3 regions of the Paenibacillus sp. FSL P2-0089 genome follow, and region 2 is predicted to be linked to each of the others. Evidence: riboswitches for the same ligand, from Rfam matches in the RefSeq annotation. Region 2 holds a riboswitch; each other region holds the start of a gene.

Region 1 (9,776 bases), 1.1 Mb from region 2:
CAGCAAATGAGGAGCACTAGTGCCCCTGATTACAGGGGGACGGCCGAAATCCGAGGGTTCGCCATAATAATGCCCAGGCTCCGGGTCTCGGACCTGGGTACGGGCCTACACTAACAGGCTTTGTAGGACAATTCTCATTCATTCTGCTGCCGGATGTGCAATAGAATGGAATGGGGAAGCGTGTGTTGATCAAGCTTTTCCCGGAAAGGATGAAATGCAATGCAGCGAAAAATCAATCTGCTCCTGCTGCTGTTCAGTCTGCTCGGCGCGGGTGTAGCGTTTGTGCTCGGTGAGCTGCTGCTGGACCGCAGGCCGTATGATTTACCTCAGATGGTGCTGGTCGGCATCTATTTTGCCATCTTGGCCTTATGTGTTGGAATAGGCGCTCTGGTGGCAGAGACCCTCTCGCCGAGGCTGAACGGACAGTCCTGGAAGCTGCGTTACCTGGGGACCTCGTGGAAAATGTTCCCGCTCATGGTCGTGCTGCTGCTTGGCGTGGGCACGCTGACCGAGTTCGTGTACGAGCTGAACTTCGGCGGCAGCAAGCCGGTTAAGAATGTCGTCATGGTGATTGACGATTCCGGCAGCATGATGCAGAGCGATCCGTCAGACCGGCGCTACGCGGCGGCCAAGAATCTGGTGCAGCAGCTCAAAAAAGACAATAAAGTCGCTGTAGTCACCTTCAGCAATGAGGCTTCCGTGGTCCAGCCGCTGCTCCCGCTCTCCAAAGCGGCGAACCGCGAGAAGGTCATGGAGGTCATCAGCAGTCTGAAGACGACCGAAGGCGGAACGAACATCAGCGGCGCGCTGGCCGAAGCGATGAAGGTGATTCATGAAGACGGCGCGGACCGCGGGGCGATGGTTATTCTTTTATCCGACGGTGTCAGCCAGTTCAATACCTCTACGGAGCTGACAGACTATGTGGCGCGGGGAATTAAAGTAAATACGATCGGGCTGGCCCTGGATGATCCGTCCGGCGCAAGTCTGCTGCAGAATATCGCCAGCGGCACCGGCGGACAGTATTATGATGTGGCCGATGCGAACCGGCTTGGCGATGTATTTCAGCAGATTTATGACCGTCTGGGCGACCGGACACTGCTGACCGAGCGCAGCGACCAGACCGCGGACAGCCCTTATTATGCTGTGGTGCGTGTGCTGGCCTTGATGCTGCTCGGCACGGCGCTGGGTCTGGGCCTTGGCATTGTGTTCGATAACCGCCATCTGGCCCGGAGCTTCAGTATCGGGGGCGCGGTATCGGGACTTGTGGCGGGGCTGATTCTGGAATCCGGCCTGAACGGCGACACGCTCTGGGACCCTATGACCCGGCTACTGGCGCTGCTCGTTCTGGCGGCTATTCTCACCTTGTTCACATATATCGTGCCTGTAGGGGAAGGGCGCTTGTCGCGCCGGGGAAGAGCTGCCGGAGCTGCTAATGCGCCTGCTGACAGTATTCATTCACCCCGCCGTAACCGCGGCAGTAAAGGGTTCTAAGCCAGATGCAGGGAAAGGGGCAGGTTGCCATGAAGTACGCCGAGGCAGACGCTGGAGCACCGGTGATTACCGAAGTTGTATCCGGAGTGGAGGACCGGTTCTGTACGCTGCGCTGGCGCTGGCCGGACGGTGTACAGGCGGTATATATTCATAAGGCCTCTGCGGAGGCACCGGACAGTCATGAGCATCCGCCTCCGGGCATGAAGCTCTATACGCGTGAAGAGTACAAAGCGAATAACGGGTACCGGGACCGGCTGGACGAGATCGGGATGGTGGCTTATACCATTTACGTGCGGCTTAGCGGGAATGGGGAGACACTGCTGGTCCGCCAGCAGGATGGCGGTAACCGGGCGCTCGTCAGCGCGGGTAAAGCGAGGATCTACTACGCGGTCCAGCACAAAAAAGGGTTATTCAGCAAGCTGAAAACCGTGCAGATGACGATTACTGCCGAGGTGCCGGTACCGAAGGAAGTGCTCTGCTACGTCAAAAAGCGGGATGCGCACCCATCCTCCAAGGAGGACGGCGCAAGGTTCCCGTTCGTCCAGGACTTCGCTCCCGGGCGCAACCAGCTCCCGCCGATTGAGGTCGGCAAAGACGACTTCATCCGTATTTTTTTCACCGATGGGCCTAAATACGGGACGTATTATGAGCTGGTTCCCGAGTGAGCGGGAGCAGCATACCGGGTGCTGACAACACCCTGAGGAGGATGAGAGATGTCTTTTTTTAGCCGTTTCATGAAGAAGAATCAGCCCGCAGCGAGGCCGCTGTATTACGATATTGTCTGCCCGTTCTGCTTCACTCGCTTTGAGCCGGAGGAAGTGGTGTTCCGGGCCATGCATAGCCGTGAGGATGATGAGAATTATGCGCTCGGTGAGGATGATCTGCTGAATAAATACCGGGAGCGCTTCGGCCTCGATACGGTGGATGATATGGAAGCGGTTCTGCATCCGGCGGATATCCCGGAGGAGTACCATCATTATACCGACAACGTGCTGACCGGGCTCACCGACCGCTATGGGGTGATGACCCGCAGACGGCTCTGTCCGTCCTGTCATAACGAGCTGCCTGTAACAGCCGGCAAGGTGCCTAGCAATATTATCTCGATTATCGGAGCTTCCCAGGTCGGGAAGTCTGTCTATATGACCTCGCTGATCCATACGCTCCAGCATACAACGGCAGGGCATTTCGACGCAGCCTGTATGCCGCTGAATGCCGAGATCAGCCGCAAATTCCGCACCCTGTATGAGGAGCCGCTGTTCGAGCGGGGGGACCTGCTGGCGTCTACCCAGAAGGAGAAGATGCAGGAGCCGTTTATTTTCCAGTTCGTGTTCAAGGATGAGTCCAAGCCCCCGCTGACGCTGGTGTTCTTCGATGTGGCCGGTGAAGGAATGGTGGATCAAGATTATCTGGGCTTGCACGGCCAGCATATCAAGAACTCCGCAGGGATTCTGTTCATGGTCGATCCGCTCCAGATCCGTTCGGTCCGGGAGAAGATCCGCATTAACTTCGGTGACCGCCCGGGAGAGTGGGTATCGCAGTATGATGAGCCGCGTGATGTGGTGCTGACCATGTTCGGTGACTTCATCGCCTATCAGGAGAAGAGCAAGACCGAAATTCCGACCGCAGTCGTCCTGGCCAAAAGCGATATGCTCCACTCCCTCAAGGATGAGGATGGCGACTATATCAAGTCGAACAGCAATGTGTTCAACAACTATGTACACCGCAAAACGCTGAACCTGAACGAGTTCCACAACATCGACGGTGAAATCCGGCGCTTCATTGAGAAGGTGGACCGGCCGTTCAAGGATACGATGGATGTGTATTTTGCCAATACGGGATATTTCGCCGTGTCTGCGCTGGGCAGCAATCCAGTCAATCAGAAGGTGGAAGGCGTGGTCAGTCCGATCCGGGTCGATGAGCCGTTCATCTGGCTGCTGCACAAGCTGAATTATATTGAGGGGAGCGACGGGCCGTGAACAGATTCTCAGGGTCCATGATCACCCAGCAGATGTATACCCGCGAGCGCCGGGGCGTATACCGGTCTACAGAGGGCTTCGATACGGTAGCGAAATCGGAGAGTCTCGATAATAATTTTGTCAAAAAAATTCTGCATCCCTTCTGCCTCTACGATGCCCCGGCTGAGCTTACGGCACGCGGCGAGAAGGATGAGGAGCTGTATCCGGCTGCGCTCCATCTGTTCCATACGGAGAGCAACGAGACAGTGATTGGAGAGAGCCGTTATCTGGCGGCGGATTTCACGGGTCAGCGGAGCGCTTTTTTTGCCCATAATTTCGTGGTGCCGCCTATCCGTTCCGAAGAGATTGTCGAGGGGTACGGAGACTGGCTGCATGCGGGGTTTGCCCGGAGCTATGAGGGGGAACCTGGCGGGACACTGCCTGAGCTGGAGTCGATTCCCGTGGCAACCCGCGAGCTGGACGAGCCGTCTGATCCGCGTACGGTGCTGTCAGGTCTAGGATTCACAGAAGAGCTGTTCAAAGCCCTGCTGCAAGCGGTGATGCTGTCCGTAGCCGGGAAGAAGAAAATCTATGTAGCGCTGGATGTGCCGATCAGTGAGTTGTCGCAGCATGCGGCCCGGCTGACGGAGGTCCTCTTCGCTGCGCTGCCGTATGACTTCCGCCGCAGGCTGGGAGTGATCACGTATGCCAAGGAGCCGCAGAGCCGCAAATACATTCACCTGACCTTCGTGGAGAAGGGCTCTCTGCGTCCGGGCGACCGCAATATCGAGAAGGATTATATCTTCGATCTGGCAGGCGCAAGGTTCCTGAATACCGACTTCGGCGAGTCGCGGCAGATCTATGCCGATCTGGCCTGGAAGACGCTGGTGGAGAAGGGCGGAAGCCTCCGTGATTTCGCTAAGTTTGCCGACAGCCTGCTGCTCGGGGAGAGTGCGGAGCGTAAGCTGTCGCTGGCGCTCTACAATGAGCTGGCGGTCTTTTATGAAATCGAGCAAGGTAATGAAGCCCTATATACAGACAACAAGAACGCTATACTCGGCGGCCTGCTGTCCTATCTGAAGCCGGAGGGGAAGCTGGATTCGCGGGTGCGGCTGAATGATATGTTCCTGGAGCGGTTCGACCGCGAATATGATCTGATCCGTAAGAAGGGGATTCCGTCAACGGAGATCCTGGAACAGTTCAAGGCGTATTACGCGCTGCCGGGCCATAATTACCGGGTGAAGATCGTCGATTACTTCATCAACGGGATGCTGAACTGCCAGTCCGGGGGCCGGGAGGATGTGCTGGCGGCGGCTTACGGGATTATTGAGAGCGATGCGGAGCTTAGTGAGGCGTTCTTCAAAAAAGTGCTGTCCCAATCTCTCTTCCGCAGGGCGCTGTTCGAGCCGTATCTGGAATCCCGGCTGGCTGCCGCTGCCGGAACGGCGGATATCCTCCGCCTCGTGGGCCACTTCGGCCGGAGTCTTCCGGAGGTGCTTCAGCAGGCAGCGGTACGGGATACCTTCAAGGAATATCTGCTGGAGAAGCTGCAGCGGGAATCCGATCCGGTAGCGGCGGTAACGGCTGTTCATGAAGCGGTCCAGCAGGCAGAGAAGCAGCGCCGCAGAGGCGGCGTATACCCGGAGGCCTTGTCCGTTATGGAGGAGCTCGGCACGGTTGCTGACCGCTTCCTGCTGAACCGGCTCTCGCTGGACGAGCTGACGATGGAGCAGCTGCTGGAGATCTCGTTCCTGCGTTACCGGGATACGGCAGACTGGCAGCCGCCGCTCGATGCGATTGCGAAGCGCAAAGCGAATGCGCTGCGCGCGGCCTACCGCTGGTTCGGGGAGGAGTCGCCGGACGAGGAGATTTTTGCCGGACTGACGCCCCGTGAGCTGGACGATGTGCAGCTGCTGGGCGCGCGGTGGCTGAAGGAAGCGCGGAGCCTGGAGCCGTTCGACCGGCTGCCGTTGGCCTTTTATCACAGCAGTGAACGTGAAGGCGGGCCGCTGGATTATGATGCGCTGCTGGATCTGGTGGTCCGCAAGGCGGGCAATGACAAGGAGACGGTGTACCGGTTCCTGAATTGGTCCCAGCATAGCTGGCTGTTCGCAAGCTCTGGCAAGAAGCTGTGGCCGAATTACAAGCGGGCTGTGCTGAGATATTTCCTGAAGAGCGACCGCGAGGCATTCAAGAACCGTGAATTCCGCAAAAACCATCTCGACACAGCAACGCCTGCCATGCAGACTGTCTACAATGAAGCCCGCGCCCAGCTGGCTTCGCCGCTGGCGCGGTGGGTCAGCCGCAGCCGATTTCAAATCCTGATCTCAGGGAGCATCCTCGGGATCATTCTGATTGCGGCGGTTATCCTGCTGAGCCAGCTAGGGGGACGCGGCAAGGATACAGCTGCGCCGGTGGCCAGCCCCAGCCCGCTTCCGGCAGAGACCGGACAAGCCGCTGTAGCGGCCCCGGTCTCTGTCCGGCTTATCGGCGGAGACGCGGGGACTGGTGGGAATAACGGCGGTGATGCAGGGACTGGCGGGAATAGTAGCGGTGATGCGGGAAGCGGAGAAGCGGGTAAGAATAACGGCGTTAAGCTGTTGTTCAGCTTCACTGATGCCGCGGAATGCTCCGCCTTCAAGCCGGAGCGGATCGGCGTAGAGTCCGCCAGCGGCGTTACGGACTACGAGGTTAAGGCAACGGTTAACAGTTGCCAGGTTGCAGCAGGAGCCGGAGTGGACGGCGGTGCGAAGAGTGAAGCAGGCGCCGGAGCGGACGGCGGTGCGAAGAGTGAAGCAGGCGCCGGAGCGGACGGCGGTGCGAAGGGTAAGGCAGGAGCCGGAGTAGACGGCGATGCGAGTGGTAAGGCAGGAGCCGGAGTAGACGGCGATGCGAAGGGTGAGGCAGGAGCCGGAGTAGACAGCGGCGCGGATAGTGGAGCTGCCGCCTCTCCGGCGGCGGCGGGGACTCCTCCGTCACGCGTCTACGAGGTGACGGTGGAGCTATCAGCAGGCGCGAAGCTGGCAGCAGGTGATATGATCACCGCCGGAAGATACTCGCTGAAGCTGGCGGCAGATCCGGGCAGCTCCCCGGAGGCTACAGCCACAGCCGCGCCTAGTGCGGACCCGTCCGCTTCCGCAAGCCCAGAAGTGGACACGGACGCGGAATAACACAGCGGCAACAAGCAGGCTGCGTAAGCTTTTAACTAACGCGATCGGATAATGCAATCGACTGACGCAATTGATTGCCGCTACCGGCCAACGCAATCGACTAATGCTACCGACTGATGCAATCGACCAACGCAATCGACTAATGCTACCGACTGATGCAATCGACCAACGCAATCGACTAATGTTACCGACTGATGCAATCGACCAACGCAATCGACTGGCGCAATTGACTGCCGCTACCGGCCAACGCAATCGACTGACGCTACCGACTGATGCTATCAACCAACGCAATCGACTAACGCTACTGACTGATGCAATCGACTAACGCTACCGACTAACGCTACCGACTGATGCTATCGACCAACGCAATCGACTAACGCAATCGACTAACGTAATCGACTAACGCAATCGACTGATGCTACCGACTGATGCAATCGACCAACGCAATCGAATAACGCAATCGACTGACGCTACCGACCAATGCAATCGACTAACGCTACTGACTCACTAAACCGACTGACGCTACCGAGTGGCGCTTTTAACTAACGCTAACGAGTAACGCTCCTTAGTCATTCAGCCGACTCACACAACTAACTGACGGTTTTGAGTCGATACCAAGTGATGGTACTGAGTAGCATTGCTTACAGTGATTGGTGTACTCTATACAACTAAAAACAGTAAAAAGGAAGGCGCACCTCTCCTAACTGTATTCTATACAACTAAATTTGCCCGAATGGGCGAAAAGCCGGGTACAGAAGCATTTTAGGTGCATGAAATACAGCTAAAAGTACATTTGGCAGTAAATCAGACGATTTAGTTGTACAGATTGCATTTAAGCATAACGTTTGGAGCTAGAATAGTACCTTAGTTAGTCGGGGTACGGCAGCCCCCCAGCAAGCTAGGGGATTAAATGAATGCTGATTAGTTAGAATCTGATGATCGACTAGCGGTAGCTGATCTGCTGTGGGCGCATATAGCGCGGCATGGTGGGCTGGTCAGAGCCTGGTGCATACTACTTTATGTAGTACAATGATTTGCGCTTCGGCAGGCTGATACGAGCATAAAGTAATTAGTTAAGTGTGCTAGTGTCCCAATGAAGCTGCTCTAGTGCACTTTGTACACTAGAATGAGGCATATCGAGCCTAATATGGTGTTCTGTTGTATTCGGTACATTAGATTTTGGGAATTTGGCCCGGCGGAGGGTTATTTGCCACAATCGATTGTATAAAATGCAGCAGAATGCGTTATCGGCCGCTTTTACACGAATTCTAATGTACATAATACAATCGCCTGCTGCCGCTGTCTCCGCTAGTACCGCCAACGGCTTAATTAATAGCAGAAGAATGACTCTATAGTCCTGAATAGTACGATGTGCCGGGGGAGCGGGCATGTGCTGTTCAGGATTTTTTGTGCAAATATAAGAATGTATATGTTACACGTTATAAATTATCCTTCTATTTCTCGCTGAAACGGTACCGTCCTTTAAAAGGACGGCAAAGCCGTTTCCACTTGGGAATGGGCGGGGCCTCGGGGTGGATGGAATAGAAATAGCTTGTCTATAGACATACAGGGGAATAGTAGATATGATTGTTTCAGAATATTAAAATTTAATAAGCTTTGGGAAAAGGTGCAGATTGCCTCAGAGACCGCGCGCTGTCGCTAACAGATGCTGGCAGGGCTATGTCTAATAGAGGAATCTGCTTAAAAGGGAAGTCCGGTGCAAGTCCGGTGCGGTCCCGCCACTGTAAGTACGGAGCAACTCCTGAGGAGCCACTGTCTGCAAACTGGATGGGAAGGCGGGGGAAGCGGTGAAGTATGAGCCAGGAGACCTGCCTTTTTCGTTGTTGTTTCTATTCTTCGGGGGTAAGAATGTGGAAGCAGATGCTGATATTGGCGAGGGCTGTATGTGCTGTATTGTATGTATTGTGGGAGAGCAATCGGCTCCTTCAGCCGCCCTGTATTGTATTCTTCCCCGGCCGCCCTGCACAGGGCGGTCTTTAGGTTGCCGCTCTATCTGCGGAGGAAGCAGGATTCATCCATTCTATTTCAGGAAAGAGGTTAGTTATGAAGAACCATTCTCTATCATCCAGGTTCACACGGCTGGGACTTGCTGTCATTATGCTGTTCGCACTGCTGGGAGCAGCCGTAGCCCCGGCAGGACAAGCAGCTGCTGCACAGGCAGGCGGGACTTCCGCACCCGCGGTATCCGCTCTGCCCGCAAGTGAGGCAGCGAGCGTAACTGCTGCGGTCTATGCCACTGCGGAGTTCATGCTGAAGAACGGAGTCCAGTCGGACTGGCAGGCGATTGGCCTTGCGCAAGCAGGCTACAAGGTTCCTGCCAGCTATCTGAAGGCGCTTGAAGGCAAGGTGGCTGGGGCTAAGGGTGTTTTTGCCAGAGCTACGGACTATGCCCGGATCACGCTCGCCGTTAAGGCACTTGGCGGCGACCCGGCGAATGTGGCAGGCTATAACCTGATTGAGAAGCTCTACAATCACGATGCAATTACCGGCCAGACGCTGAATAATCCGGTCTATGCACTGCTGGCTCTGGATTCCGGCAGTTATACAATCCCGGCAAATGCGAAATGGACACAGTCTAAGCTACTGGCAGAGATTCTGGCGAAGCAGAACCCGGACGGAGGCTTTACTCTGACCACGGGTGCGAGTGATCCGGATATGACAGCGATGGTGCTGAATGCACTGGCTGGACATAAGCAGGAAGCGGCAGTGAATGCTGCCGGTCAGCGGGCGGCAGCCTGGCTGGCTAAGGCACAGGATAAGAACGGAGGATATGGCGACAGCAGCGAGAGTGTTGCTCAAGCCATTATCGGTCTGTCTGCCTTCGGCATTGATCCGGCGGGAGCAGAGTATACCAAAGGCCAAATCAATCTGGTCAGCAAGCTGCTGAGCTTCAGCGCAGCAGATGGCGGATTCGTCCACACTGCGGGCGGCAGCTCCAATCCGCTCTCAACGGAGCAGGCATTGGAGGCTTTGGTAGCGTACAAGCTGTTTGGAACAGGCGGTAAGCTCTTTGATTTTAGCGGCACACCAGTGAAGAATCCTCAGGTAAGTGTCTCGGTTACAGTTGAAGGTCCGAATGGAACGTTGGCTGAGGGCAGCGTGTACGCCGGAAATGTGCTTACGGCACTGGACAAGACAG
Region 2 (9,776 bases):
ACCTGCGGATTCGGGAGCGGGCAATCCAGGTTTTACAGCCTGCTGTACCTGCTCAGCCGCTGGCTTGAACTCGGGGCAGCTGGCTTGCTCCGGTTGCTCAGTTGCCTGATCAAATCGGGGCAATCCGGGTTCGATAGCCTGGCGTACATGCTCGGCCGTCTGCCCGATCTCGGGGCTGCTGGCTTGCTCCAGCCGTTCAACTGCTTCTGCGGATTCGGGGCCGCCTACTTGCTCCAACTGCTCAGATCCCTGATCGAATTCAGGTCCGGCTGCTTGCTCTACCCGCTCTGCTTGCCCCGCCCCTGCCTCCCCGCTTTCTTGGCCCCGGTTCTGCCTGACGGCGTGACCGGGTATTTCCTTGGTCATGGCACTCCCTCTTTGCTGATGGTCTAAGAATGAATCCTCACAAACTGAACAATCTGCACATCGCTGAAGCCTATCCTCTGAGCGTTCGCCCTGGGCAGGTAACCTGTCTTACTCTCTATATAACCTGATTATACTGCTGCTTCTAAGCAAATCAGGAGATTTTTATACAAATTCTGGATCCATTGCACTTTGTACATTAGTTGAACCCCAAATCCGCCAAAAAAGTAAGTCTGCTGCATTTTGTACATTAGAATTTGGCGGGGGAGGTGTTTTGGAGCTATTATCCACAAATCAAGTGTATAAACTACAGTAGAACCAGATTTCAACTATAAAATCACGAATTCTGTTGTAAAGAATACTATTAGAACTAAAGAAGTACATAATTTGAGATAGTTGTATTCTGTACATTTAAAACCCGCAAAAAGGGAGGATTTCCTCATCTAACTGTAATCTGTACAACTATATCTGCCCAAATGAAGGAGAACACCGATTATAGAAAAGTTTAATTGCACGTTTTACAGCTAAATGGCTATTCACTCGTACATCAGAGCATTTAGTTGTACAGAGTGCGATTAAGCATACCACTTGCACCTTAATCGGGATATGACAACTCACCAGCCCTACGCTTCAGCGATCTGATTCTCTGATCAAGCTATCCCAGCTCACCCGCCGCCCGGCGGACGGCCAGCAGACTTAGTGCGTTCACTGCGGCGACCACGATTGTACTGCCCCCTTTGCGGCCGATATTGGTGATGTAGGGAATATCCAGCTTGCGCAGCTCATCCTTGGATTCCGCCGCAGAGACGAAGCCAACGGGCATGCCGATGACAAGTCCGGGCTGGGCGGCGCCTGCTTTTACCAGACGGATCAGCTCCAGCAGGGCAGTCGGCGCGTTGCCGATGACATAGATTCCCCCCGGTGCCTGTGCGCAGGCCTTGCGCGTTGCGATAATCGCCCTTGTGGTTCCCAGCGCCTTCGCCTCGTCCACCACATCAGGATCTGAAATATGTACCCGGACCTCGCCGCCGTACCGCTGAATCCGCTCCTTGGCAATGCCCGCCTCCACCATCCGCACATCCGCTATAATCGGCTTGCCCTGCAGAATGGCGTGAATCCCCGCCTCAATCGCCCCGGGATGGAACACCAGGCTGCGCCCCAGCTCAAAATCAGCCGAAGCATGAATAATCCGCTGTACAATCGGGTACTCCAATGCACTAAACGAATGTTCACCCAGCTCCTCCGTAATTATCTGAAAGCTTAGACCCTCTATCTCCTGCGGCTGTACGGTCACCGGCTTGAACTCTGTCCCGAAATCCACATTCATCCCTCTTCCCTCGTCATTAGCAGCGCATTCTTCACAGCAGCCGTAATCTCGTCAAAAGAATCAAACACCGTTCCGCCATCCCCGAAGGACAGCCCCGGCCGCATAATCAAAATCACATATAACCCCATATCCAGCGCGGCATGCAGCTTCTCATCCACCGAGCCCTCGGCCCCGCTCTCCTTGGTAATCATCACCCGGGTGCCGTACTGCCGGTATAAGGCCTCATTCATCTCTCTGCTAAAAGGGCCCTGAAGCGCAATAATATTCCGCTGCTCAATCCCAAGGGTCAGACACTTCTCCAGATTCTCCAGACAAGGCAGCAGCCTTACGGTCAGCCGGATATCCGGATCTCCCAGCAGCTCCTCCGCAAAAATCTCCAGCGTTTTGCCGCCGGTAGTCAGCATCACAGAGCCCTTCAGCTCCCTAGCCTTGCGCGCAGCCTCTTCATAAGAATGCACTAGCAACAGCCGGGGATGGCTGTTATAGATAAGGCTCTGCCGCTCGTAGCGGAAGTAAGGCAATCCCAGCGCAGCAGCAGCTTCCATTGCATTAGCATGGGCCTCCAGCGCAAAAGGATGGCTGCCGTCCACCACGGCACGGTACCCGCCCGCCTGCAGCAAAGCGATCATCGCCTCGCGGTCCAGTCTGCCGACGCGGGTGCGGATGCCTGCGGCCATAAGGCGTTCTGCCCCGCTGGGCGTTACCACGCTGGCCTGCAGCGGCAGGCCTTGGCGCAGGAGGCTCTGAGCCAGCTCGCGGGCGTCGCTGGTGCCGCATAACATGAAGATCATCGCGGCTGGCGAAGCGCCAGATCGTCTGCCGGAGCCGCCGCCTCCGTTACATCATGCCGCCCATGGCAGTGATGCTCATGCGCGTGATGCGTGTGCCCATGTTCATCATGCCTGTGATGCGCACACTCGTGATGCCCATGCTTCCCATGGCAGTGGTGCCCGTTTCCATGCCCAACATCTCCATGCTCATGGTGCCCGTTTCCATGTCCCTCATGACTGTGATGCCCATGCCCGTGATGTCCATGCCCATGCTCCCCGTGCTCCTCCTCACCATGATGGTGATGGTGATGGTGCAAAGAGGCTGCATCGCGGTATTTGCAGTTATCGCAGTTGCTAAAGGCACGCCCTTCCAGCGTCTCCTCGATCCGCTCTGTCAGCATATCCACCAGCAGCGGATGTGCGCCCAGTGTGCCGCCGATCTCCACTTCAAGCCCGGGATGCTCCGCTGCGAATTGCGCCACTCTCTCTGCGAACTGCTGCATTAGCACTCCGGTGAACAGCAGGTACGGCAGAACAATAATTTTGCGCGCACCCAGTGCAAGGCAGCGCTCAAGCCCGTCCGGCAGCGAAGGCTTGGCGATGGCAATGAAGCAGCTTTCCACGCTGCGGTAGCCTGTTCTCTCCCAGAGCAGCCGGCTTATTTTATACAGATCGCTGTTAGCATCCGGGTCACTGCCCCCGCGTCCCATCAGCAGTACGATGGTGTCCTTATCCTCAATCGTGGATGCACCGTTCCCGCGCAGGTCCAGGTCCATTCCGCCAGCCGCCTTCACCGGCGGGAGTGGAAGTCGTTCTGCTTCCTGAATCCGCTCCAGCAGAATATCGACGGCACGGTCCTGCACCCCCAGCGGACGCCCGTAGATGAACTTCACCCCGGGATATCTCTGCTTGGCTTCGTCAATGGCCATTGGAATATCGAGCTTGGAATGCCCCGCCGCGAACAAAATAATCGGCACTACGTATATCTCCGCCGCACCGCCCTCAATGCATCTGGCAATTCCGCCAGCGATGGAAGGCGAGGCCAGCTCTATGAAGCAGGTCTCAACCTTCAGCTCCGGCTTACGGGCTGCGAGCAGGCGGGTGAATTCCAGCAGCTCCTCATTTCCCGCTTGAACCCGGCTCCCGTGTCCCACCAGTAATACCGTTCTCATCGTCTGCACTCCTTCTTTGCTGTTATCGTTATCGGATGTATGGGCTGCACTCCCTGTTGCGCTGTCCATCCGTTCCCGGAACGCATGATACCGCTCCTGCTCCCGGCCATGAGTCCTATATTCATCAACTGCGGCAGCTACAGCGGCTACCGCTTGCTCTTCGTCCATCCCTTCACGCACCAAAATCCCTGCATGGGCACCCCGCCCGGCCTTCTTGCCGCCGAGATACAACTCATAGCTGCCGCGCGACATTACCAGTCCGATATCATCCAGCACAGCGGAGCTGCAAGCCATCCCGCAGCCGGCTACACTGATGTGCAGCTCTCTGGGCACAGCCTTTCCATGCAGCAGGGTGTGGAGCCGGACAGCAGCACTTAACGCTCCGCTTCTGCGCAGCTCACAGAATCCGCAGGTCTTCACCTTCACGTAATCTCCAGGTGTACTTACATTCAGTCCGGCCTCCAGCAGCCTTGCTCCTGCCTCTGCCTCTTCATTCCGGCTGCCGCGCAGCAGGAAATATCCGTCCTTCGTATAGACCAATTGCCCGTCGCTGCCTGCAAGCTCAGCCAGCAGCTTCATTTGATCACCGTTGAAGCTGCGGCTGCCGGTTGCGGGAGCAATCTCCAGCTCGAAGGAAGAATCGGTGGATGCCTTCAGGCGACCGGACAAGCTCCGCAGCCGCTCCACCTGCGGAGCAGCAGCCAGGCTCTGCGCAGCAGCCTCTTCCGTCTGTCCTGATTCCGCTTCGCCACAGCCCAGCGCCCATTCCATCCGAACCGAACCTGATGCTTCTGCACTTTTCACCTGTCCCGGCTCGGTCTCGCTTCCAACATCTGCTGCATCCCTCTGCCCAGTCTCTGCTGCTCTCCCAGCATCCACAGTTTTGGCCGCTCCGGCTCCAGCTGCCCCCTCTGCCTGCCCAGACTCCGCCGCAGCCAGCGACCACGGTTCTGCGGCTGTGCGCAGCCGCTCGTGCGGCTTCAGCGTCTGCATCTGTGCCCCGAGACTGTACTTGCGTTCATATCCGCGCGGCGTAATCATAAGATCCTCATAGACAACGGTAGCAGAGTTGCCGACCACCACGGTTGAGAGCATGCCGATCTCATGCTCCAGCATATCCTGCAGCGTTGTTACGACCGTCTGCTGGCGGTCACGGTAGGCGCTTTTGACAATGCCTACCGGTGTAGCCGGATCACGATAACGCAGCAGAATAGTGCGCGCTTCTTCAATCTGGCGCGTCCGTCTGCCGCTGCGCGGATTATAGAACGCAATGACGAAATCTGCCGCCCCCGCCGCTTCCACACGCGCAGCGATGCTCTCCCAGGGCGTAAGATGATCGCTCAGGCTGATCGTGCAGGAATCATGCATAATCGGCGCCCCAAGCAGCGAAGAACAGGACTGGATCGCCGATATTCCCGGGATCACCTCCACCTGCACCCCCTCTGAGCGGCTCCAGCCACGTTCGATCAGCACCTCGTAGACCAGCCCGGCCATTCCGTAGACACCGGCATCACCGCTGGAGATTACCGCAATGCTCTGCCCTTCTTCAGCTCTGCGGACGGCCTCCTGGGCCCGGCTGACTTCTTCAGTCATCCCCGTGCCGACAATCTCCTGGTGCCGCAGCAGCGGCCTGATCAGATCTACATAAGTGGTATAGCCGATGACCGCCTCACTCTCATCCAGCGCAGCCAGTGCGCGGCCGGTAATATGTTCCAGCGCTCCGGGGCCGAAGCCGATAATCAGCAGCTTTCCTTGTTTCTTCATTCTTCTTCCCCCGTTCATGAATAGCTGTGGTTAAGCGCAAGCAGCTTATGCAGCTTCACCTTGAATTCCCCGGCGGTGCGGGGAGCGCTCTGCCCTGCGGTCAGGCTGGCAGGCAGGCTGAACCATAAGTCAGCCAGCAGCGGCAGTCCCAGCCCGATGGACAATAGCTCTTCCCGTCCCGCAAAAATCTCCTCCGGCGTCCCCGCCGCCCGGCATCTTCCATGCTCCAGCACAATAATCCAGTCCGCCCAGCGGTAGGCCAGGTCCATATCATGCGTAGCCATAACTACGGTTGTCCCTTTAGCATGTATGGCTTCAAGCCCCTTCAGCATCTGCGTTTCCGATAACGGGTCCAGATACGAGGTCGGCTCATCCAATAGAATCAGCTCCGGCTCCATAGCCAGTACACCGGCGAGTGCCGTGCGTTTCTTCTGGCCCAGACTAAGCTGGTGAATCGGTTTATCGCCCAGGCCGGTTAGATTCAGCAGCTCCATGACCTCCCGGCAGCGCGCAGCGATAGCCTGTTCAGCCATGCCGCTGCCGCGCAGCCCGAACGACACATCCTCCAGCGGAGTGCTGAGAATCAGCTGCTGCTCGGGGTCCTGGAAGACCAGGCCCACTTTCCGCCGCAGAGCGGCCAGCTCTTTTTTGGAGTAGGATAACGCCTTCCCTCCTTGCACAACCGTCCCCTGCTGCGGGCGCAAAATGCCGACGGCATGCAGGAACAGCGTGGATTTGCCTGAACCGTTATGACCGAGCACCGCCGTCTTGCTGCCTGCGGGGATGGAGAACGTCAGTTCATGCAGTGCAGGCTCCTTCGTATCCGGGTAATGGAACACCACTCCGTCACAAGCCAAGCTAGATTCCTGATCCATGGGTGACTCCTTTCATGTGTTAGTGATAAAGTACGCCTCAGCCAGCAGCAGTAGCGCAATACCGGCATAAGCCTGGATTGTATAGCGCCGCGGCACAGGACGCGCCGTATAAGGCGGGAGAATAATCTCATCTGTGAATCCGCGGGCCAGCAGCCCCTGCGATAATCCGTAATACCGGTGCATCGTGTTGCCGAACAACGCTCCTGCCATAGCCGCAGTCTCCCGCATTCTGGCCTTGTAGCCCCGTCGGCCTCCGCGCAGCCTGCGGGCCAGCAGCAGACCATGCGCTGCATCACTCAGCAGGAATAAGAAGCGGTACATAATCAGCATCAGCTCCAGGACAATCTGCGGCATCCGCAGCCTGCGCAGCACCTGCAAAAGCTCACTGAACGGAGTCGTGAACATCAGGAAGAAGAAACAGCTCATGCAGGCAGAGATTCTGGCCAGCAGCTCCCCTGCCCGCTGAAGTCCCGCCGCTGTGACATATACCGGCAGGTTCAGTCCCGGAAGCGGGAATATCCCTGCCTCTCCCGCAGCCGGATGCCCGAATTCCACGAGCAGCGCCGGTACGCTAAGCGCATAGAACAGCAGCGCTGTGCCGAACAGCATACCATAAGCACGCAAGGGAATTCGGGCCTGCAATATACACCAGGACATCATCCATAGGGTAATTGCAGCCTGTAGTACCGGATGTACGGTGTAAGAGAGCAGGAACATCAGGGCTGCGAACGAGCTTTTCCACATCGGGGACAACTGGCGCAGAGCATTATTGTAAGAGAGAACGTCAATCCGCCGGATCACTTGCTGCTATGCTGCTTCGTCCCGCCTTGCTTGCCCTTGAGCAGCCCCAGGGTATAACCGATCACACCGGCACCAATCGCGGCCTGCAATGCAAACAGCATACTCTCCGTCTCACCCGGCAGCTCGGTCAGCGGCTTGAACCACGGCTTATAGTCAGGATTCATCTCAGTAATCACACCTTCAGCCGCATCATCGGCCCCGCCGAATTCCCCATTAACCAGCAGCAGCGGCAGAATGACCAGCAGAATAACAACCAGCAGCATCAACCCATTTTTCCATTTATTGCTCATTAGGCTCTTCCTCCGTTCACCTTGCGTTTCAGCAGCGACAATTCATTCGGGCTATACGATTTCAGCCAGTTCCAGAGCAGTACCGTCAACAGCCCTTCACTGATGGCCAGCGGGATTTGCGTCACGGCAAAGATGCCCCCGAATTTGAGAAAAGATGCCAGAACGCCGCCATCCGCCGCCGGAAAAGCCACCGCCAGTTGGAAGGAAGTCACTACGTACGTACTCAGATCAGCCACCGCAGCCGCACAGAACAAGGCTAGCTTCTCGCGGTCCGGCATTTTCATCATCAGCTTATACACTGCATATCCGGCAAAAGGACCCGCCACCGCCATCGAGAACGCATTGGCTCCAAGCGTAGTGATCCCGCCGTGCGCCAGCAGCAGCGCCTGAAACAGCAGGACAATCGAGCCGATTACGCTCATGGGCAGCGGCCCCAGCATTACCGCACCTAGTCCGGTACCGGTGGGGTGGGAGCTGCTTCCGGTCACGGAAGGCATTTTGAGCGCAGACAGTACGAAGGTAAACGCCCCGGCCAGACCCAGCAACAGCTTCAGCTCCGGATTCTCCCGGGTCATGGCTCTCAGCTTGAAGATTCCAAGGACAAAGAACGGGATAAACGCCGCCCACCAGAACACTGCCCAGCCAACCGGCAGGAATCCTTCCATAATGTGCATCGCCCGGGCCGTCCCCGGTTCGTTCAGCATAAAGTACACCGTAAATCCGGCAACCAGTGCCGCAAAGCTCCACCATCTGTGCTTTTTCATTTGTCACCCTCCATGTTTGTTGATTTCCCATTACAGATCATAAAGCCCAAAAAACCCACCCTATAGGGTGGGAGTGTATGTACGCAGGCAAGTTCGATAGAGCGCGCAACCCGTGGCGAAGCGGAACAAGGTGCTTTTCACCGTCCCATCACTATGGGCCGTATCCTTGTATCCAGCAGCTATAACCGGGGATCACCTTGAAGCACCAAGCTTTCTCCGGTCCATAAGGGCAGAACGCCTCTTCTCATTAACCTATCCGTACACCGCTCCTATCCGCGTAGAGTCGTGGTGTGCGTAGACAAGGTAGGTCTCCTGGCTTGGAATACAGGCGCTGCAGACTTCGTCTTCCCCGGGGGCTTCCCGAGTGACCTCATGAAGTGCAGCTCTTCCATACAGTGGCGGGACCGCTCGGGAGTTGCACCCGATTCCCTGTTATCCCTTGCCGCTTCCGGCAAGAGCACCTTGTTTCATCGCTAATTCATCTCAAATCATAGCGGACAGAGATTGGCCTGTCTGTGATATAAATTGGAAAAGCTCGCCTGCAGCCAATCATGGCTTGTAGAAATTTTATTTGAGTAATATAATTATTAACTATATAACCTGAACGTGGAGGCATCCGATGAAACTTGATCTAACCGAACAATCTTTGCCCGTGTACGAGGCCCTGTCCAGTACCGTGCGCCTGCATATGCTGCGGCTGCTGTCCGATAAGCCCATGAACGTGAAGGAGCTGGCCGCAGCCCTCAAGCTCAGCAGTGCGATTATGACCATGCATGTGCGCAAGCTCGAAGCCGCCGGGCTGATCCGCAGCCATATGGCTCCCGGCAAAAGCGGTCTGCAGAAGATCTGTACACTGGCCGCCGACGGGGCTGAGATAGTTTTTCCGGGACAGGCCCGGACTCCGCGCAGAGGGTACCGCAAGGACATCCCTGTGGGGCATTATTCCGACTTCCAGATCGAGCCTACCTGCGGACTGTCTACGACAGAGAGGGTCATCGGGCACTTTGACGATCCCCGTTATTTCTGGGACCAGGAGCGGGTGAACGCCGGGATTCTCTGGTTCGGAAAGGGGTTCGTGGAGTATAAAATCCCGAATTTCCTGCTGTCGAGCCAGCAGCCGGAGGAGCTTGCCATCACGATGGAGATCGCCTCCGAAGCCCCGTCGGTCAACAACAACTGGCCGTCGGATATTACCTTCACACTGAACGGACAATCGCTCGGCTTCTGGACCAGCCCCGGTGACTACGGAGATAATCCGGGAAAATACACCCCGGCCTGGTGGCCTGCACTCACCAATCAATACGGCCTGCTCAAGCAGCTGCGGATTACTCAGACGGGTACCTTCATGGATGGGCAAAAGCTGTCGGAGGTCACCCTGGATCAGGTAGGCATCCGCAACAAACAATGGACCTTCCGGCTCTCTGTCGAGGAGGATGCCGAGCATATTGGTGGCCTCACCCTGTTCGGCAAGGGCTTCGGCAACTACAACGAGGATTTGGTGTTTGAGTTGTTTTATACAGATGGCGTGGCAGATTTGCCGGGTCCTATATGAAAGCCAGATTAGGGTGTGTAGAAGGTAGGTAGGTAGGTAGGTAGGTAGGTAGGTTAGTTTTCGTTTCAGCTACTTTTAGAGCTAATACTCCTTATTTC
Region 3 (9,776 bases), 1.7 Mb from region 2:
ATAACCTTGAAATTTCCATTGTTGTAGCCGATTACTCCGGTCACATCACCGTTGAATGTATCACCGGTACCAACCTCTTGGCCGGGATTGCCATAGGCGATCAGCAGCCGTTGCGGATTAAGGTTTTTGGCGCCTTTTAGAACAAGTCCGCCTGCCGGTGTAATAACATCGTCCATCATATTGTCCACTCTCGTAGGAATGTTATATACGGTGGAGGTACCGCCGCCGCTTGTCCAATACGGACTGAGAATCGTAGGAGTCGGAAGTGTAACGAGCATCCCCTCAAGCGATTCATAAAAGTCCATAGCATCCTCATCGGGCTGGAATTCGGTTAGTTTATCATCGTCGATGACTGAGGACGGGATGATCCGCCCGCCTTTGCCCAGAACTACAGGCTCTGGAAGTTTTACGTTTTTGGCAACTGTCTTGATTGTACTGAGTGTAATTTGGGTGGAAGTCAGATTCTTGCTGCTGCCCTCATTGTACTCCGACACCATACCCGATACAGTCACATGATCTCCAATATCGGGCTTCAGGCTGGCATTCGTGCTGTATACGAATATGCCTTCAGAGGTATTGTCATTGCTATCCGGCTTAGGGTCCTGGATGAAAAATCCTTTATAATTGCCGTTCGCAAATGTATATCCATATTGGGTAACAATCCCCTCGACATCAGTAACGGTCTGGCCGGCATATTCAGAGGAATGGGATTCCCCTTGAATATCATGGATGCGCGGAGGCGCTGAAGCGGTATAACTGAACGTGAATACTTTGCTGGTCTGGCCCGGAATGGAAGCGATAGCTTTAATTACAGTATCCTTAGTAATCGTAACCGGAACGGTATACAACGTACTGGTCACGGTAGGTTCTGAGCCGTCGAGCGTATAATAGATAGCTGCTCCTTCTGTAGGACTGGATAGTGTTACAGAGCCTCCGCTAATGATTCGTCCGGCGCCGGGGCTGGCGGTCACAGAGAATAGCTCTTCTACCAGACTCTCGGCATTCAGCGGAATGAATTGATAGACATCATTAAACTGTTCAATAACACCGGTGATTCTATCAAAATGCTTTTCTGCGGTCAGTTGAGGCAGGTCAGAGTAAATTCTGAACGGCTGCTCAGCTTGAATGGCGGTGACATTCTTACCGTCTTTACTTTTGATTGTTACATTCTCAAGTGTGACAAGTTTAGCCTCATAAGCTTCACCATTTGCTGTTGTCAGTTCTGCGGCGGTAATTAACTGGGGAGCAGGAACACCGGCATCCGGAGTCACTACACTGTAGTTAAGCCCGGCGGACGGTTTAAGTTCCTGGAGGTTACTGTAGATATCCATAACACCTTGAATATTAACAATATCTCCTGCTTTGGCGAAGTCAGGGTACCCGTACAGCACAAGGCCAGCAGTGGCATCCTGAATGTACATTTTTGCGCCGTCGATGTGTGTAACCGTTCCTTCCGTCCATACGTTCTGACCCTTAGGTGCCGGGCGGACAGAGGCAATATCCTGTTGTTTAAGGAGAGTGTAATCATAGCTCGATTCTGTGCTATAGACTGCATCGGATACAGCATAGGTTTTGATTGTCGTGGGTGCATTTAGTAGGATAGGGGTGCTGTATGGCTTGAATGCCGCTTCGGCGCCGTCTATGTAGACTGCGGCGTACACGGATGCGCCAACGGTTGAAGTATTAAGGGAGATTTCAGTGCCTGCGGGCCAGGCATTGGCAGACGGAGTGGCAATAACCGGCGCTACAGTCTGACTGAGACCATAATGGCTATTGCGGGGATCAGGGGGCTGGACGGTGAAGTCCTTAGAGTTATTATCGGTATCGAAGGCACGGTTATCTGCAGGTGAAATGTCTGCGGTCTTGCGCACTGCGGCAAGGGTACTGCTTAGTGCGGCTGTAGCTCCGCTGCCTTCATAAGTAGTGGCAGTTCCGAAGCCAACCATATCAACACCTGCATTGGAGGCATCTACAAGGTCAATTTTGCCATTGGTAGCTCCAAGCTTTAATGTTCCTGTATAATCAGGGGCTGGCAATTCAACCGTACCTCCGGTACCAGCCGATTGCTGGATCAGAAAGTATCCCTTCGCGGCAATGGTTCCTGTTAATACTGAGATGTCGGATGTGTTAATTAGGTCACCATTGGCACTGGCATAACGCACCTTCCATCCCTCAAGACTCACTGCTGTATCCGTAGGATTGTATAATTCAATGAAGTCATTTTTGTATTTAGCGCCGCCGTTGCCGCCGCCACCGTAGACTTGTGAGATTACAATATTACTGTTATCCGCTGTTGCCTGTGCACTTTGTCCAGCAGGCGTTAACAGTCCGAGCAGCATTAGCACGGATAACCCTGTAGACAGCCATCTTCGCATCCTGTGAGAAATAACCATGATCCTAAACCCACTCCTCTCAAAACTATGATTGGCATTCCCCATTATTCTACCATTTAATTGTTAAATAAAGGGTCGCTTCATATAAATATATATTAAATTGAGACCAATTCAAAAGAATAATAGAGAAGTTTATTAGAAATGCATAAAAATAGTAGTAATGTTTAGTATAAAATCTATATAAATAGCCATTCCCCAATATTGGGGAATGGCTATTATCGATTATTAATAGAAAATCAATTATAGTCGACGTTGTAGAGCCGGATATCAGCCGTGATTCACTCCCGTTTCAATCCGCTCCGCCCCGCCCATATACGGCCGCAGCGCCTGCGGGATATAGATCGATCCGTCCTCCTGCTGGTGGTTCTCCAGCAGCGGAATCAGAATGCGCGGCGTGGCCACCGCTGTGTTGTTCAAGGTATGGCAGTATTGCAGCCGCCCGTCTTCATCACGGTAGCGGATGCCCGAGCGGCGGGCCTGGAAGTCGAGCAGATTGGAAGCCGAGTGGGTCTCCCCGTAAGCTTCTCTGCCCGGCATCCAGGTCTCGATGTCATACTGCTTATGGGTCTTCATCGCCATGTCTCCGCTACAGACGGCGACTACCCGGTAAGGCAGCTCCAGCAGCTGAAGAATATGCTCGGCATTGCCGAGAATCTCCTGGAGCATCTGCTCTGATTCTGCCGGATCGTTCTTGCACATGACCACCTGCTCGATCTTCGAGAACTGGTGGACCCGGTACAGCCCGCGCACATCGCGGCCGGCCGAGCCGACCTCGCGGCGGAAGCAGGCCGACATCCCGGCCAGCCGCAGCGGCTGATCCAGCTCCAGAATCTCATCGCTGTACAGCGAGACCAGCGACACCTCCGAGGTCCCGGCCAGCCAGCGCTTCTCGCCTGTCAGCTCGTAGGTCTGGTCCCGGCCGCCGGGGAAGAACCCGGTCCGCTCCAGCGCTTCCGGCCGGACGATCACGGGCACATCCATCGCGGTGAAGCCGCGCTGCATCAGCACATCGAGCGCCAGCCGCTGCACGGCGAGGTGCAGCAGCAGCCCGGCCCCCTTCAGCACATAGCTGCGGGGCCCTCCGGCTTTGACACCGCGCGGAAGGTCGATGATGTCGTGCAGCTCTCCGAGCTCGACATGGTCCCGCGCGCGGAAGCCGAATACCGGCGGCGCGCCATGCCGCCGCAGCTCCACATTCGCGCTGTCATCCGGCCCGATCGGCGTATCCGCCGACACGGGATTCGGCGCTTCCAGCAGCAGCTCGCCGCAGCGCTGCTCCGCTTCTGCCAGCTCCGCCTCCAGCAGCGCCAGCTCGCTGAGGGTGCCCCGCACCTGCGCCTTTGCGTGCTCGGCGCCTTCAGGGTCGCCCCCGCGCAGCAGGCGCTCGACCTCCTTCGTCAGCGCGTTGCGCTCCGCGCGCCGCTGCTCGGTGGCCCGGCGTACCTCCCGCCGCCGGTCATCCCACTCCAGAAGTTCCTCCAGGGGGAACTTCAATCTTTTCCATTCGGCCGTCTTCCGTACAAGGTCCTCATTCTCCCTGATCCAATTCATATCCAACATCTGCATCCGCTCCTTAAGTGTGGGTAAAAAAACGCAAAAAACGCCCTCATCCATGGGACGAGGAGCGTCAGCTCGCGGTGCCACCCAGGTTGACCTCATTCGCGTATAGCAGCTAAGCAGCGCGGAATCAGGCCCTCTTTGGTCTTCGCGGTAACGGGCGAAACCCGGTAAACTTAGGGAACAGGAAGCTGCTCCGGTCGCAGACGCCTCGCGGTTGGATGCCGGTCGTTGGCCTGGTCGGGATATAGGTTTGCCGTTTATTATAACCAGAGCGGCAGCAGTTTGCAAGCATAAGAGGGGTTTGACAATATTCCTTGTACTCTGCTAGGATTATTACTAATTTAAAGTATTGATGCCCGGCGAAGCAGCCCGGTTTATCCTATTATGCGGACGGAAGAGGTGCGGAAATGGCCAAAATAGTCGTAATTAACGGAACACCCTCGCTGGTCTCACGGATCAATGCCGTGATTGAGTATGCAGAGAATGCCCTGCGGGAGCGCGGGTATGAAGTGGAGCGGATCAATGTGGCGGAGCTGCCTGCGGAGGATCTGATCCATACCAAATTCGAGAGCGAGGCCATTGTCAAGGCGAATGGGCTCGTAGCGGAAGCTGATGCGGTAATCGTAGTCAGTCCGGTATATAAGGCTTCTTACACGGGAGTACTGAAGACCTTCCTGGATCTGGTGCCGCAAAAAGGGCTGGCCGGCAAAATCGTCCTGCCGCTCTTCATGGGCGGAAGTCTTGCACATCTGCTGGCGATCGACTATGCACTGAAGCCGGTACTGTCCGTGCTTGGCGCCCGCTACATTCTTGGCGGCGTCTACGCCGTAGACTCCCAGGCGGTTCGTAACGACCAGGGCGTAGTTGAGCTGGCTGAAGAGCTGCGTTTACGCCTGAACAGCGTGCTGGAAGAGCTGGCGGAGGAGACGGAGCATAAGGTGGGGCGCAAGGCAGGACAGACAGGAGCCGCGGAATAAGGTTACGCTGCCGGTCCGATCATCCCCGGTACAATCAAAAGGCACTAAACCACCCGGATGCGGGAGTTTAGTGCCTTTGTCTATTTAGGAGTTATACTCCTTGAAAGCTCAGCTCCGGCTCCCACAGAACAACCCTATCTCCCGCCAGACTCGCCGGAATATCAATGATCCGCTGGTTGCTGCTTCCCCGGTAGGAGAGGGTAAGGTCTTTGAGCTCTTCGACGAACCGTCCGTCGATCACGACCTGGCACAAGGCCAGCAGCTTCCATTCCGCAGAGCCCGGGGAAGCCGTAAGCTCCTCGTACGTATAGCCGGTATAGATCCAGACCGGGAAGGCCGGCAGCTCGGCGCGCAGCTCGTGTATGAAGTCTGCAGCCTCCTCAGCCGAGAAAAAAGGGTCCCCGCCCGCCAGCGTCAAGCCGTCCAGCAGCGGATTGCCTGCAATCTCCTCTATAATCTCCCGCCGGCGCTCCGGGGTAAAGGCCTCCCCGTAGTTAAAGTTCCAGGTCTTCGGGTTGAAGCAGCCCGGGCAGCGGTGGCGGCAGCCGCTGACGAAGAGGACGGCCCGCAGGCCTTCCCCTTCATTGATCGACTCCGGATAATATCCGCAGATGTTCATAGATGCTTAACACGGTCCCGGACTTCGGCTTGCTTGGCCGCATTGAAACGGGTCTGATAGTCACCGGTCAGATACCCGGTAACCCGGCGCAGACGGCGGATATGGGTGGTATCCTCATGGGCATTGCAGGTCGGGCAATTCGTGCCGATGACCCCTTCATAGCCGCAGCCGGAGCAGCGGTCAATCGGATGGTTGATGCTGAAGTAGCTGATGTCCTGCTCCAGCGCATATTTGATGATTTTGACGAAGGCTGCAGGATTGCTCCGGGCATTGCCGTTCAGCTCGACATAGGAGATCGCTCCGGCGTTGCAATATTCATGGAACGGGGCTTCCAGGCTGATCTTCTTGGCTGCGCTAAGTTCATGGTAGACCGGAATGTGGAACGAGTTCGTATAGTATTCACGGTCGGTTACCCCAGGGATAGAACCGAGCACCTTGCGGTCGATCTTGGTGAACTTACCGGAGAGACCTTCGGCCGGTGTTGCGAACAAGGTGATGTTGAGGTTAAGCTCCTCGCTCTTGCGGTCGCAATATTCACGCATGTGGCGGACAATGGCTACAGCCTTGGCGTGAATCTCCATATCTTCGCCGTGATGCTTGCCGTACATGGCTTTCATGCATTCGGCCATCCCGATGAAGCCCAGCGACAGGCTGCCGTGCTTCAGCAGTTCGCCTACACTGTCATCAGGGGCAAGCTGCTCGCCGCCCTCCCAGACGCCTTCACGCATCATGAAATCGGAGGCTTTGGCCTTCTGGGAAGCCTGGATACGGAAGCGGTGCAGCAGACCGTCCAGCGCAATATCCATATAGTGATTCAGGTCGTCGAAGAACCCTTCTTCATCAGCAGCCAGGCGGCGGCCGGTTATCGTGCCGTGGGCCAGTCCAAGACGCACCAGGTTGAGCGTATTGAAGGACAAGTTGCCTTTGCCGGAGCAATGGTTGCGTCCGAAGCGGTCGCCGAGCACACGGGTCCGGCAGCCCATCGTAGCGAACTCGGTATCCGGGTCAGCCGGATCATAATATTGCATGTTCAGCGGAGCGTCCAGGTTGGCGAAGTTCGGATACAATCTGCGCGCCGAGCACTCCGCTGCCTTCAGGAACAGCTCATAGTTAGGGTCACCCGGTTGCTGGTTGATGCCTTGCTTGCATTTGAAGATCTGAATCGGGAACACCGGCGTCTCCCCGCTGCCCAGTCCGTTCATCGTAGCCGTCAGCAGTGAGCTGATCACAAGCTGGCCCTCCGGGGAGGTGCAGGTCCCGTAGTTGATGCTGGTAAAAGGAATCTGGCCGCCGGAGCGGCTGGACATCGTATTCAGGTTATGTACCATACTCTCTGCGGCCTGCAGGGTCTCGCTCTGCGTCTCCTTCAGGGCAAAACGGAAGGCGCGCGGATACTGCTCAGCCAGATCGCTGCGGCTCATCGTAATCTCCCCAAGTTCTGAAACCTCTGCATTCTCCTCGAAATACTCCAGACCTTTGCGGAAGAGCTTGGAGAAGGACTTGGTCACATAAGGAGCCAGATCATAATCCAGCTTGTTGGCGGACACACCGCCGTACTGCGCATTCTGCTGCGACTGGAAAATAATCGCCACCAGCGACATCGCCGTCATAATCGAGTTGGGAGGCCGTACGCTGCCGTTGCCGGTGTTGAAGCCTTCACGGAGAAGCCGTTCGAACGGGATGAAGATGCAGTTGGTGGTTCCGATGGCGTATTGATCCAGGTCATGCACATAGACGACATTATCCAGGGTAGCCTGTACCAGCTGCGGCGGCATGGTGAAGTTGCGGGCATACCATTTGGAGTATTCACTGCCGAATTTGCTCATTTTGCCGGAGAAGCTCTCCCCGTTCAGGTTGGCGTTCTCGCGCAGCAGATCCAGATCCCGGCTGTCGATAATATCCCGTCCCAGATGAATGACCTCTTCCAAAAGATCCTCCTGTGCAGCTTGTCCTTCGTTATAACGTTTCTCCAGCAGCGTCATTATATAACTCTCTCCTCTCGGGTATTGTAAGCGTTAAAAAAGCACCTCCGGCCGGGAAGGCCGGAAATGCCCGAATGCATGATGCAAAGATCCGGGAAGCGGAAGTTTGCCTGTGGTCTGGGTGGAATATACGAGCAGACACTGGGCAAATAGCTTACGCCCGTTCTTGTACATTCCGCAGAGCCGATACCTGAAGATAATCCACGATCGTCCTCAGGTATCGGCAGCCTCTGGCCCGATTGACGGAAGGCTAACTCTGCTATGGCAGGCCGCATACGGACACCTCCCCTGTTCCTCGCAGGAGTCTAAGCGGTGCCACCGAAACAGGCAGGTCTCCTGGCTTCCGGCAACTCCTCCGGCGCCTTCCCGGGGGGCTTATTCCGCCCCTTAGTGGCATTTAGCCGGAGAATGCGGCCCTGGGCATCGCACCCTGGGAGCATCCGGTTACAGTGGCGGGACCGCAGCGGTTTTGCACCGCGCTTCCCTATTAAGTCGCACCTCTATTACAAGGGGTGAAACACCCGTTTCTACTATATTTTGTTGTTATCTATTAAAGCTACCGCAATATATTGTGTTTGTAAATGTTTTTTTGCAATCCCGCACGGGGAGCGGGTTCGGCGCTTTTACTCACAGCTGATCCACAGTTAGTCCACAGGTAATCCACAACTTTCCTATGAATCTGCCGTGAATTTTTCATAAAATCTCCGAAAATACGCCACAAAGAATCCATAAATAGAGTGCGTCTAATCCTGGTAATCATTTTGACGGATATTAATAGAATAGAGAGGGTGCAGGTGATTTGTAGCAAGCCTGGCGAAGCGTTACAATAAGAGGATAAATAAGAGACTCAGGCATACCAGATAATTAGGAGGGAGATCACAATGGCAATTGGCGAAGTGACCGTTATTCCGATCGGGACAGGCAGCACCAGTCTCAGCAGCTATGTGGCCGAGATGCAGCGTGTGCTGCAGACGGTGGAGGGCATTACCTATGAGCTAACTTCTATGGGTACAATTATTGAGGGACCGGTAGCGCGGATTCTGGCTGCGGTAGAAGCGCTGCATGAGTCGCCGTTTACCGCCGGGGCACAGAGAGTCTCAACCTCACTCAAGATCGATGACCGGCGCGACAAGACCTCGACCAGCCGCAGCAAGCTGGAATCTGTGGAGCGCAAGCTACAGGGAGAGTAACCACAATAGTATCTAATCAGAATCAACCGATAAGGAGCGGATTCTTAATGACAGAAGCAGCACAGCAGATCGGAATTCAAATGTATACACTGCGTGACCAGACGGAACGCGATTTCCTCGGCACACTGGCCAAGGTGGCAGAGATGGGGTACCAGGCAGTGGAATTCGCCGGTTATTTCGGTGTATCTGCAGGGGAACTGCGCCGTAAGCTGGATGAACTTGGCCTGGCGGCCCCTTCGGCGCATGTAGGCCTGGACTTCAGCAGTCTGGATAAGATGGAGCAGGCATTAGCCAAAGAGATTGAATACGGTGTAGAGCTCGGACTGCAATATATGATCACCCCGTCGGCACCGCTTCCGCCGAACCCTTCCATAGAGGATGTAACGAGAATCATTCCATTCCTGGAGAAGGCTTCCGCAATGGTCCGGGCGGCGGGGATGCAGTACGGCTACCACAACCATGATTATGAATTCAAAGAGGTTGACGGCAAGGCGGTCATCGATATCTGGCTGGAGCAGATTCCTGCCGAGCATATGCTGGCTGAGTTTGATCTGGGATGGGTATACAGGGGGGGAGCCCGGCCCGTTGATTATGTGTCGCGGTACGCCGGCCGTGTTCCGCTGGTTCACATTAAGGACTTCGGAGCAGACAATGAGGAGACTGATCTCGGAAAGGGAGAGGTCGATTTCCGGAGCGTCTTCGAGATCGCGGAGCAGAGCGGAATTCTCTATTATATTGTGGAGCAAGAGGCATATGAGGTATCTTCTCTTGCAAGCGCTAAGCTCGCACTGGATTATTTCCGCGGGCTAGGGCTGATGCAGGGCTGATGACACAGCAGCCAGCGGAAAAAGGGGTTGCGTTTTCCGCTGGAAGAGTTATAATATTTTGTGTTTGGCAGGACAGCAAAGCCTGTTCGCTGGTGTAGCTCAGGGGTAGAGCAACGCACTCGTAATGCGTAGGCCGGGGGTTCAATTCCCTTCACCAGCATTCTTATGAATTAAGCTTGACGCGGCCTTCCGGTTCTGGGGACCGCGTTTTTTATTGGCCTTAAGCAT

Evidence for each region. Region 2 has a riboswitch for cobalamin ahead of NST69_RS07385 (energy-coupling factor ABC transporter permease). Riboswitches for the same ligand answer to the same signal wherever they lie in the genome.
Region 1: linked by a shared signal. The riboswitch ahead of NST69_RS03105 (S-layer homology domain-containing protein) and the one ahead of NST69_RS07385 (energy-coupling factor ABC transporter permease) in region 2 are both predicted to bind cobalamin.
Region 3: linked by a shared signal. The riboswitch ahead of NST69_RS00765 (anaerobic ribonucleoside triphosphate reductase) and the one ahead of NST69_RS07385 (energy-coupling factor ABC transporter permease) in region 2 are both predicted to bind cobalamin.

Annotation. Positions count from the first base shown of each region.
Region 1 is NZ_CP152006.1:758,657-768,432, forward strand. It holds gene NST69_RS03085 (VWA domain-containing protein) at 220-1,491, shown strand; gene NST69_RS03090 (beta-mannanase) at 1,521-2,156, shown strand; gene NST69_RS03095 (hypothetical protein) at 2,205-3,467, shown strand; gene NST69_RS03100 (hypothetical protein) at 3,464-6,616, shown strand; cobalamin riboswitch at 8,275-8,468, shown strand; gene NST69_RS03105 (S-layer homology domain-containing protein) at 8,681-9,776, shown strand, end outside.
Region 2 is NZ_CP152006.1:1,830,432-1,840,207, reverse strand. It holds gene NST69_RS07420 (cobalt-precorrin-5B (C(1))-methyltransferase) at 1-24, opposite strand, end outside; gene NST69_RS07415 (precorrin-8X methylmutase) at 1,019-1,684, opposite strand; gene cobK (precorrin-6A reductase) at 1,687-2,481, opposite strand; gene cobJ (precorrin-3B C(17)-methyltransferase) at 2,478-5,396, opposite strand; gene NST69_RS07400 (ABC transporter ATP-binding protein) at 5,411-6,271, opposite strand; gene cbiQ (cobalt ECF transporter T component CbiQ) at 6,284-7,072, opposite strand; gene NST69_RS07390 (energy-coupling factor ABC transporter substrate-binding protein) at 7,069-7,362, opposite strand; gene NST69_RS07385 (energy-coupling factor ABC transporter permease) at 7,362-8,126, opposite strand; cobalamin riboswitch at 8,411-8,606, opposite strand; gene NST69_RS07380 (helix-turn-helix domain-containing protein) at 8,746-9,678, shown strand.
Region 3 is NZ_CP152006.1:178,082-187,857, forward strand. It holds gene NST69_RS00745 (S-layer homology domain-containing protein) at 1-2,393, opposite strand, end outside; gene serS (serine--tRNA ligase) at 2,661-3,953, opposite strand; gene ssuE (NADPH-dependent FMN reductase) at 4,361-4,930, shown strand; gene nrdG (anaerobic ribonucleoside-triphosphate reductase activating protein) at 5,022-5,549, opposite strand; gene NST69_RS00765 (anaerobic ribonucleoside triphosphate reductase) at 5,546-7,531, opposite strand; cobalamin riboswitch at 7,840-8,071, opposite strand; gene NST69_RS00770 (MTH1187 family thiamine-binding protein) at 8,413-8,721, shown strand; gene NST69_RS00775 (sugar phosphate isomerase/epimerase) at 8,769-9,548, shown strand; tRNA gene NST69_RS00780 (tRNA-Thr) at 9,637-9,708, shown strand; gene NST69_RS00785 (YukJ family protein) at 9,769-9,776, opposite strand, start outside.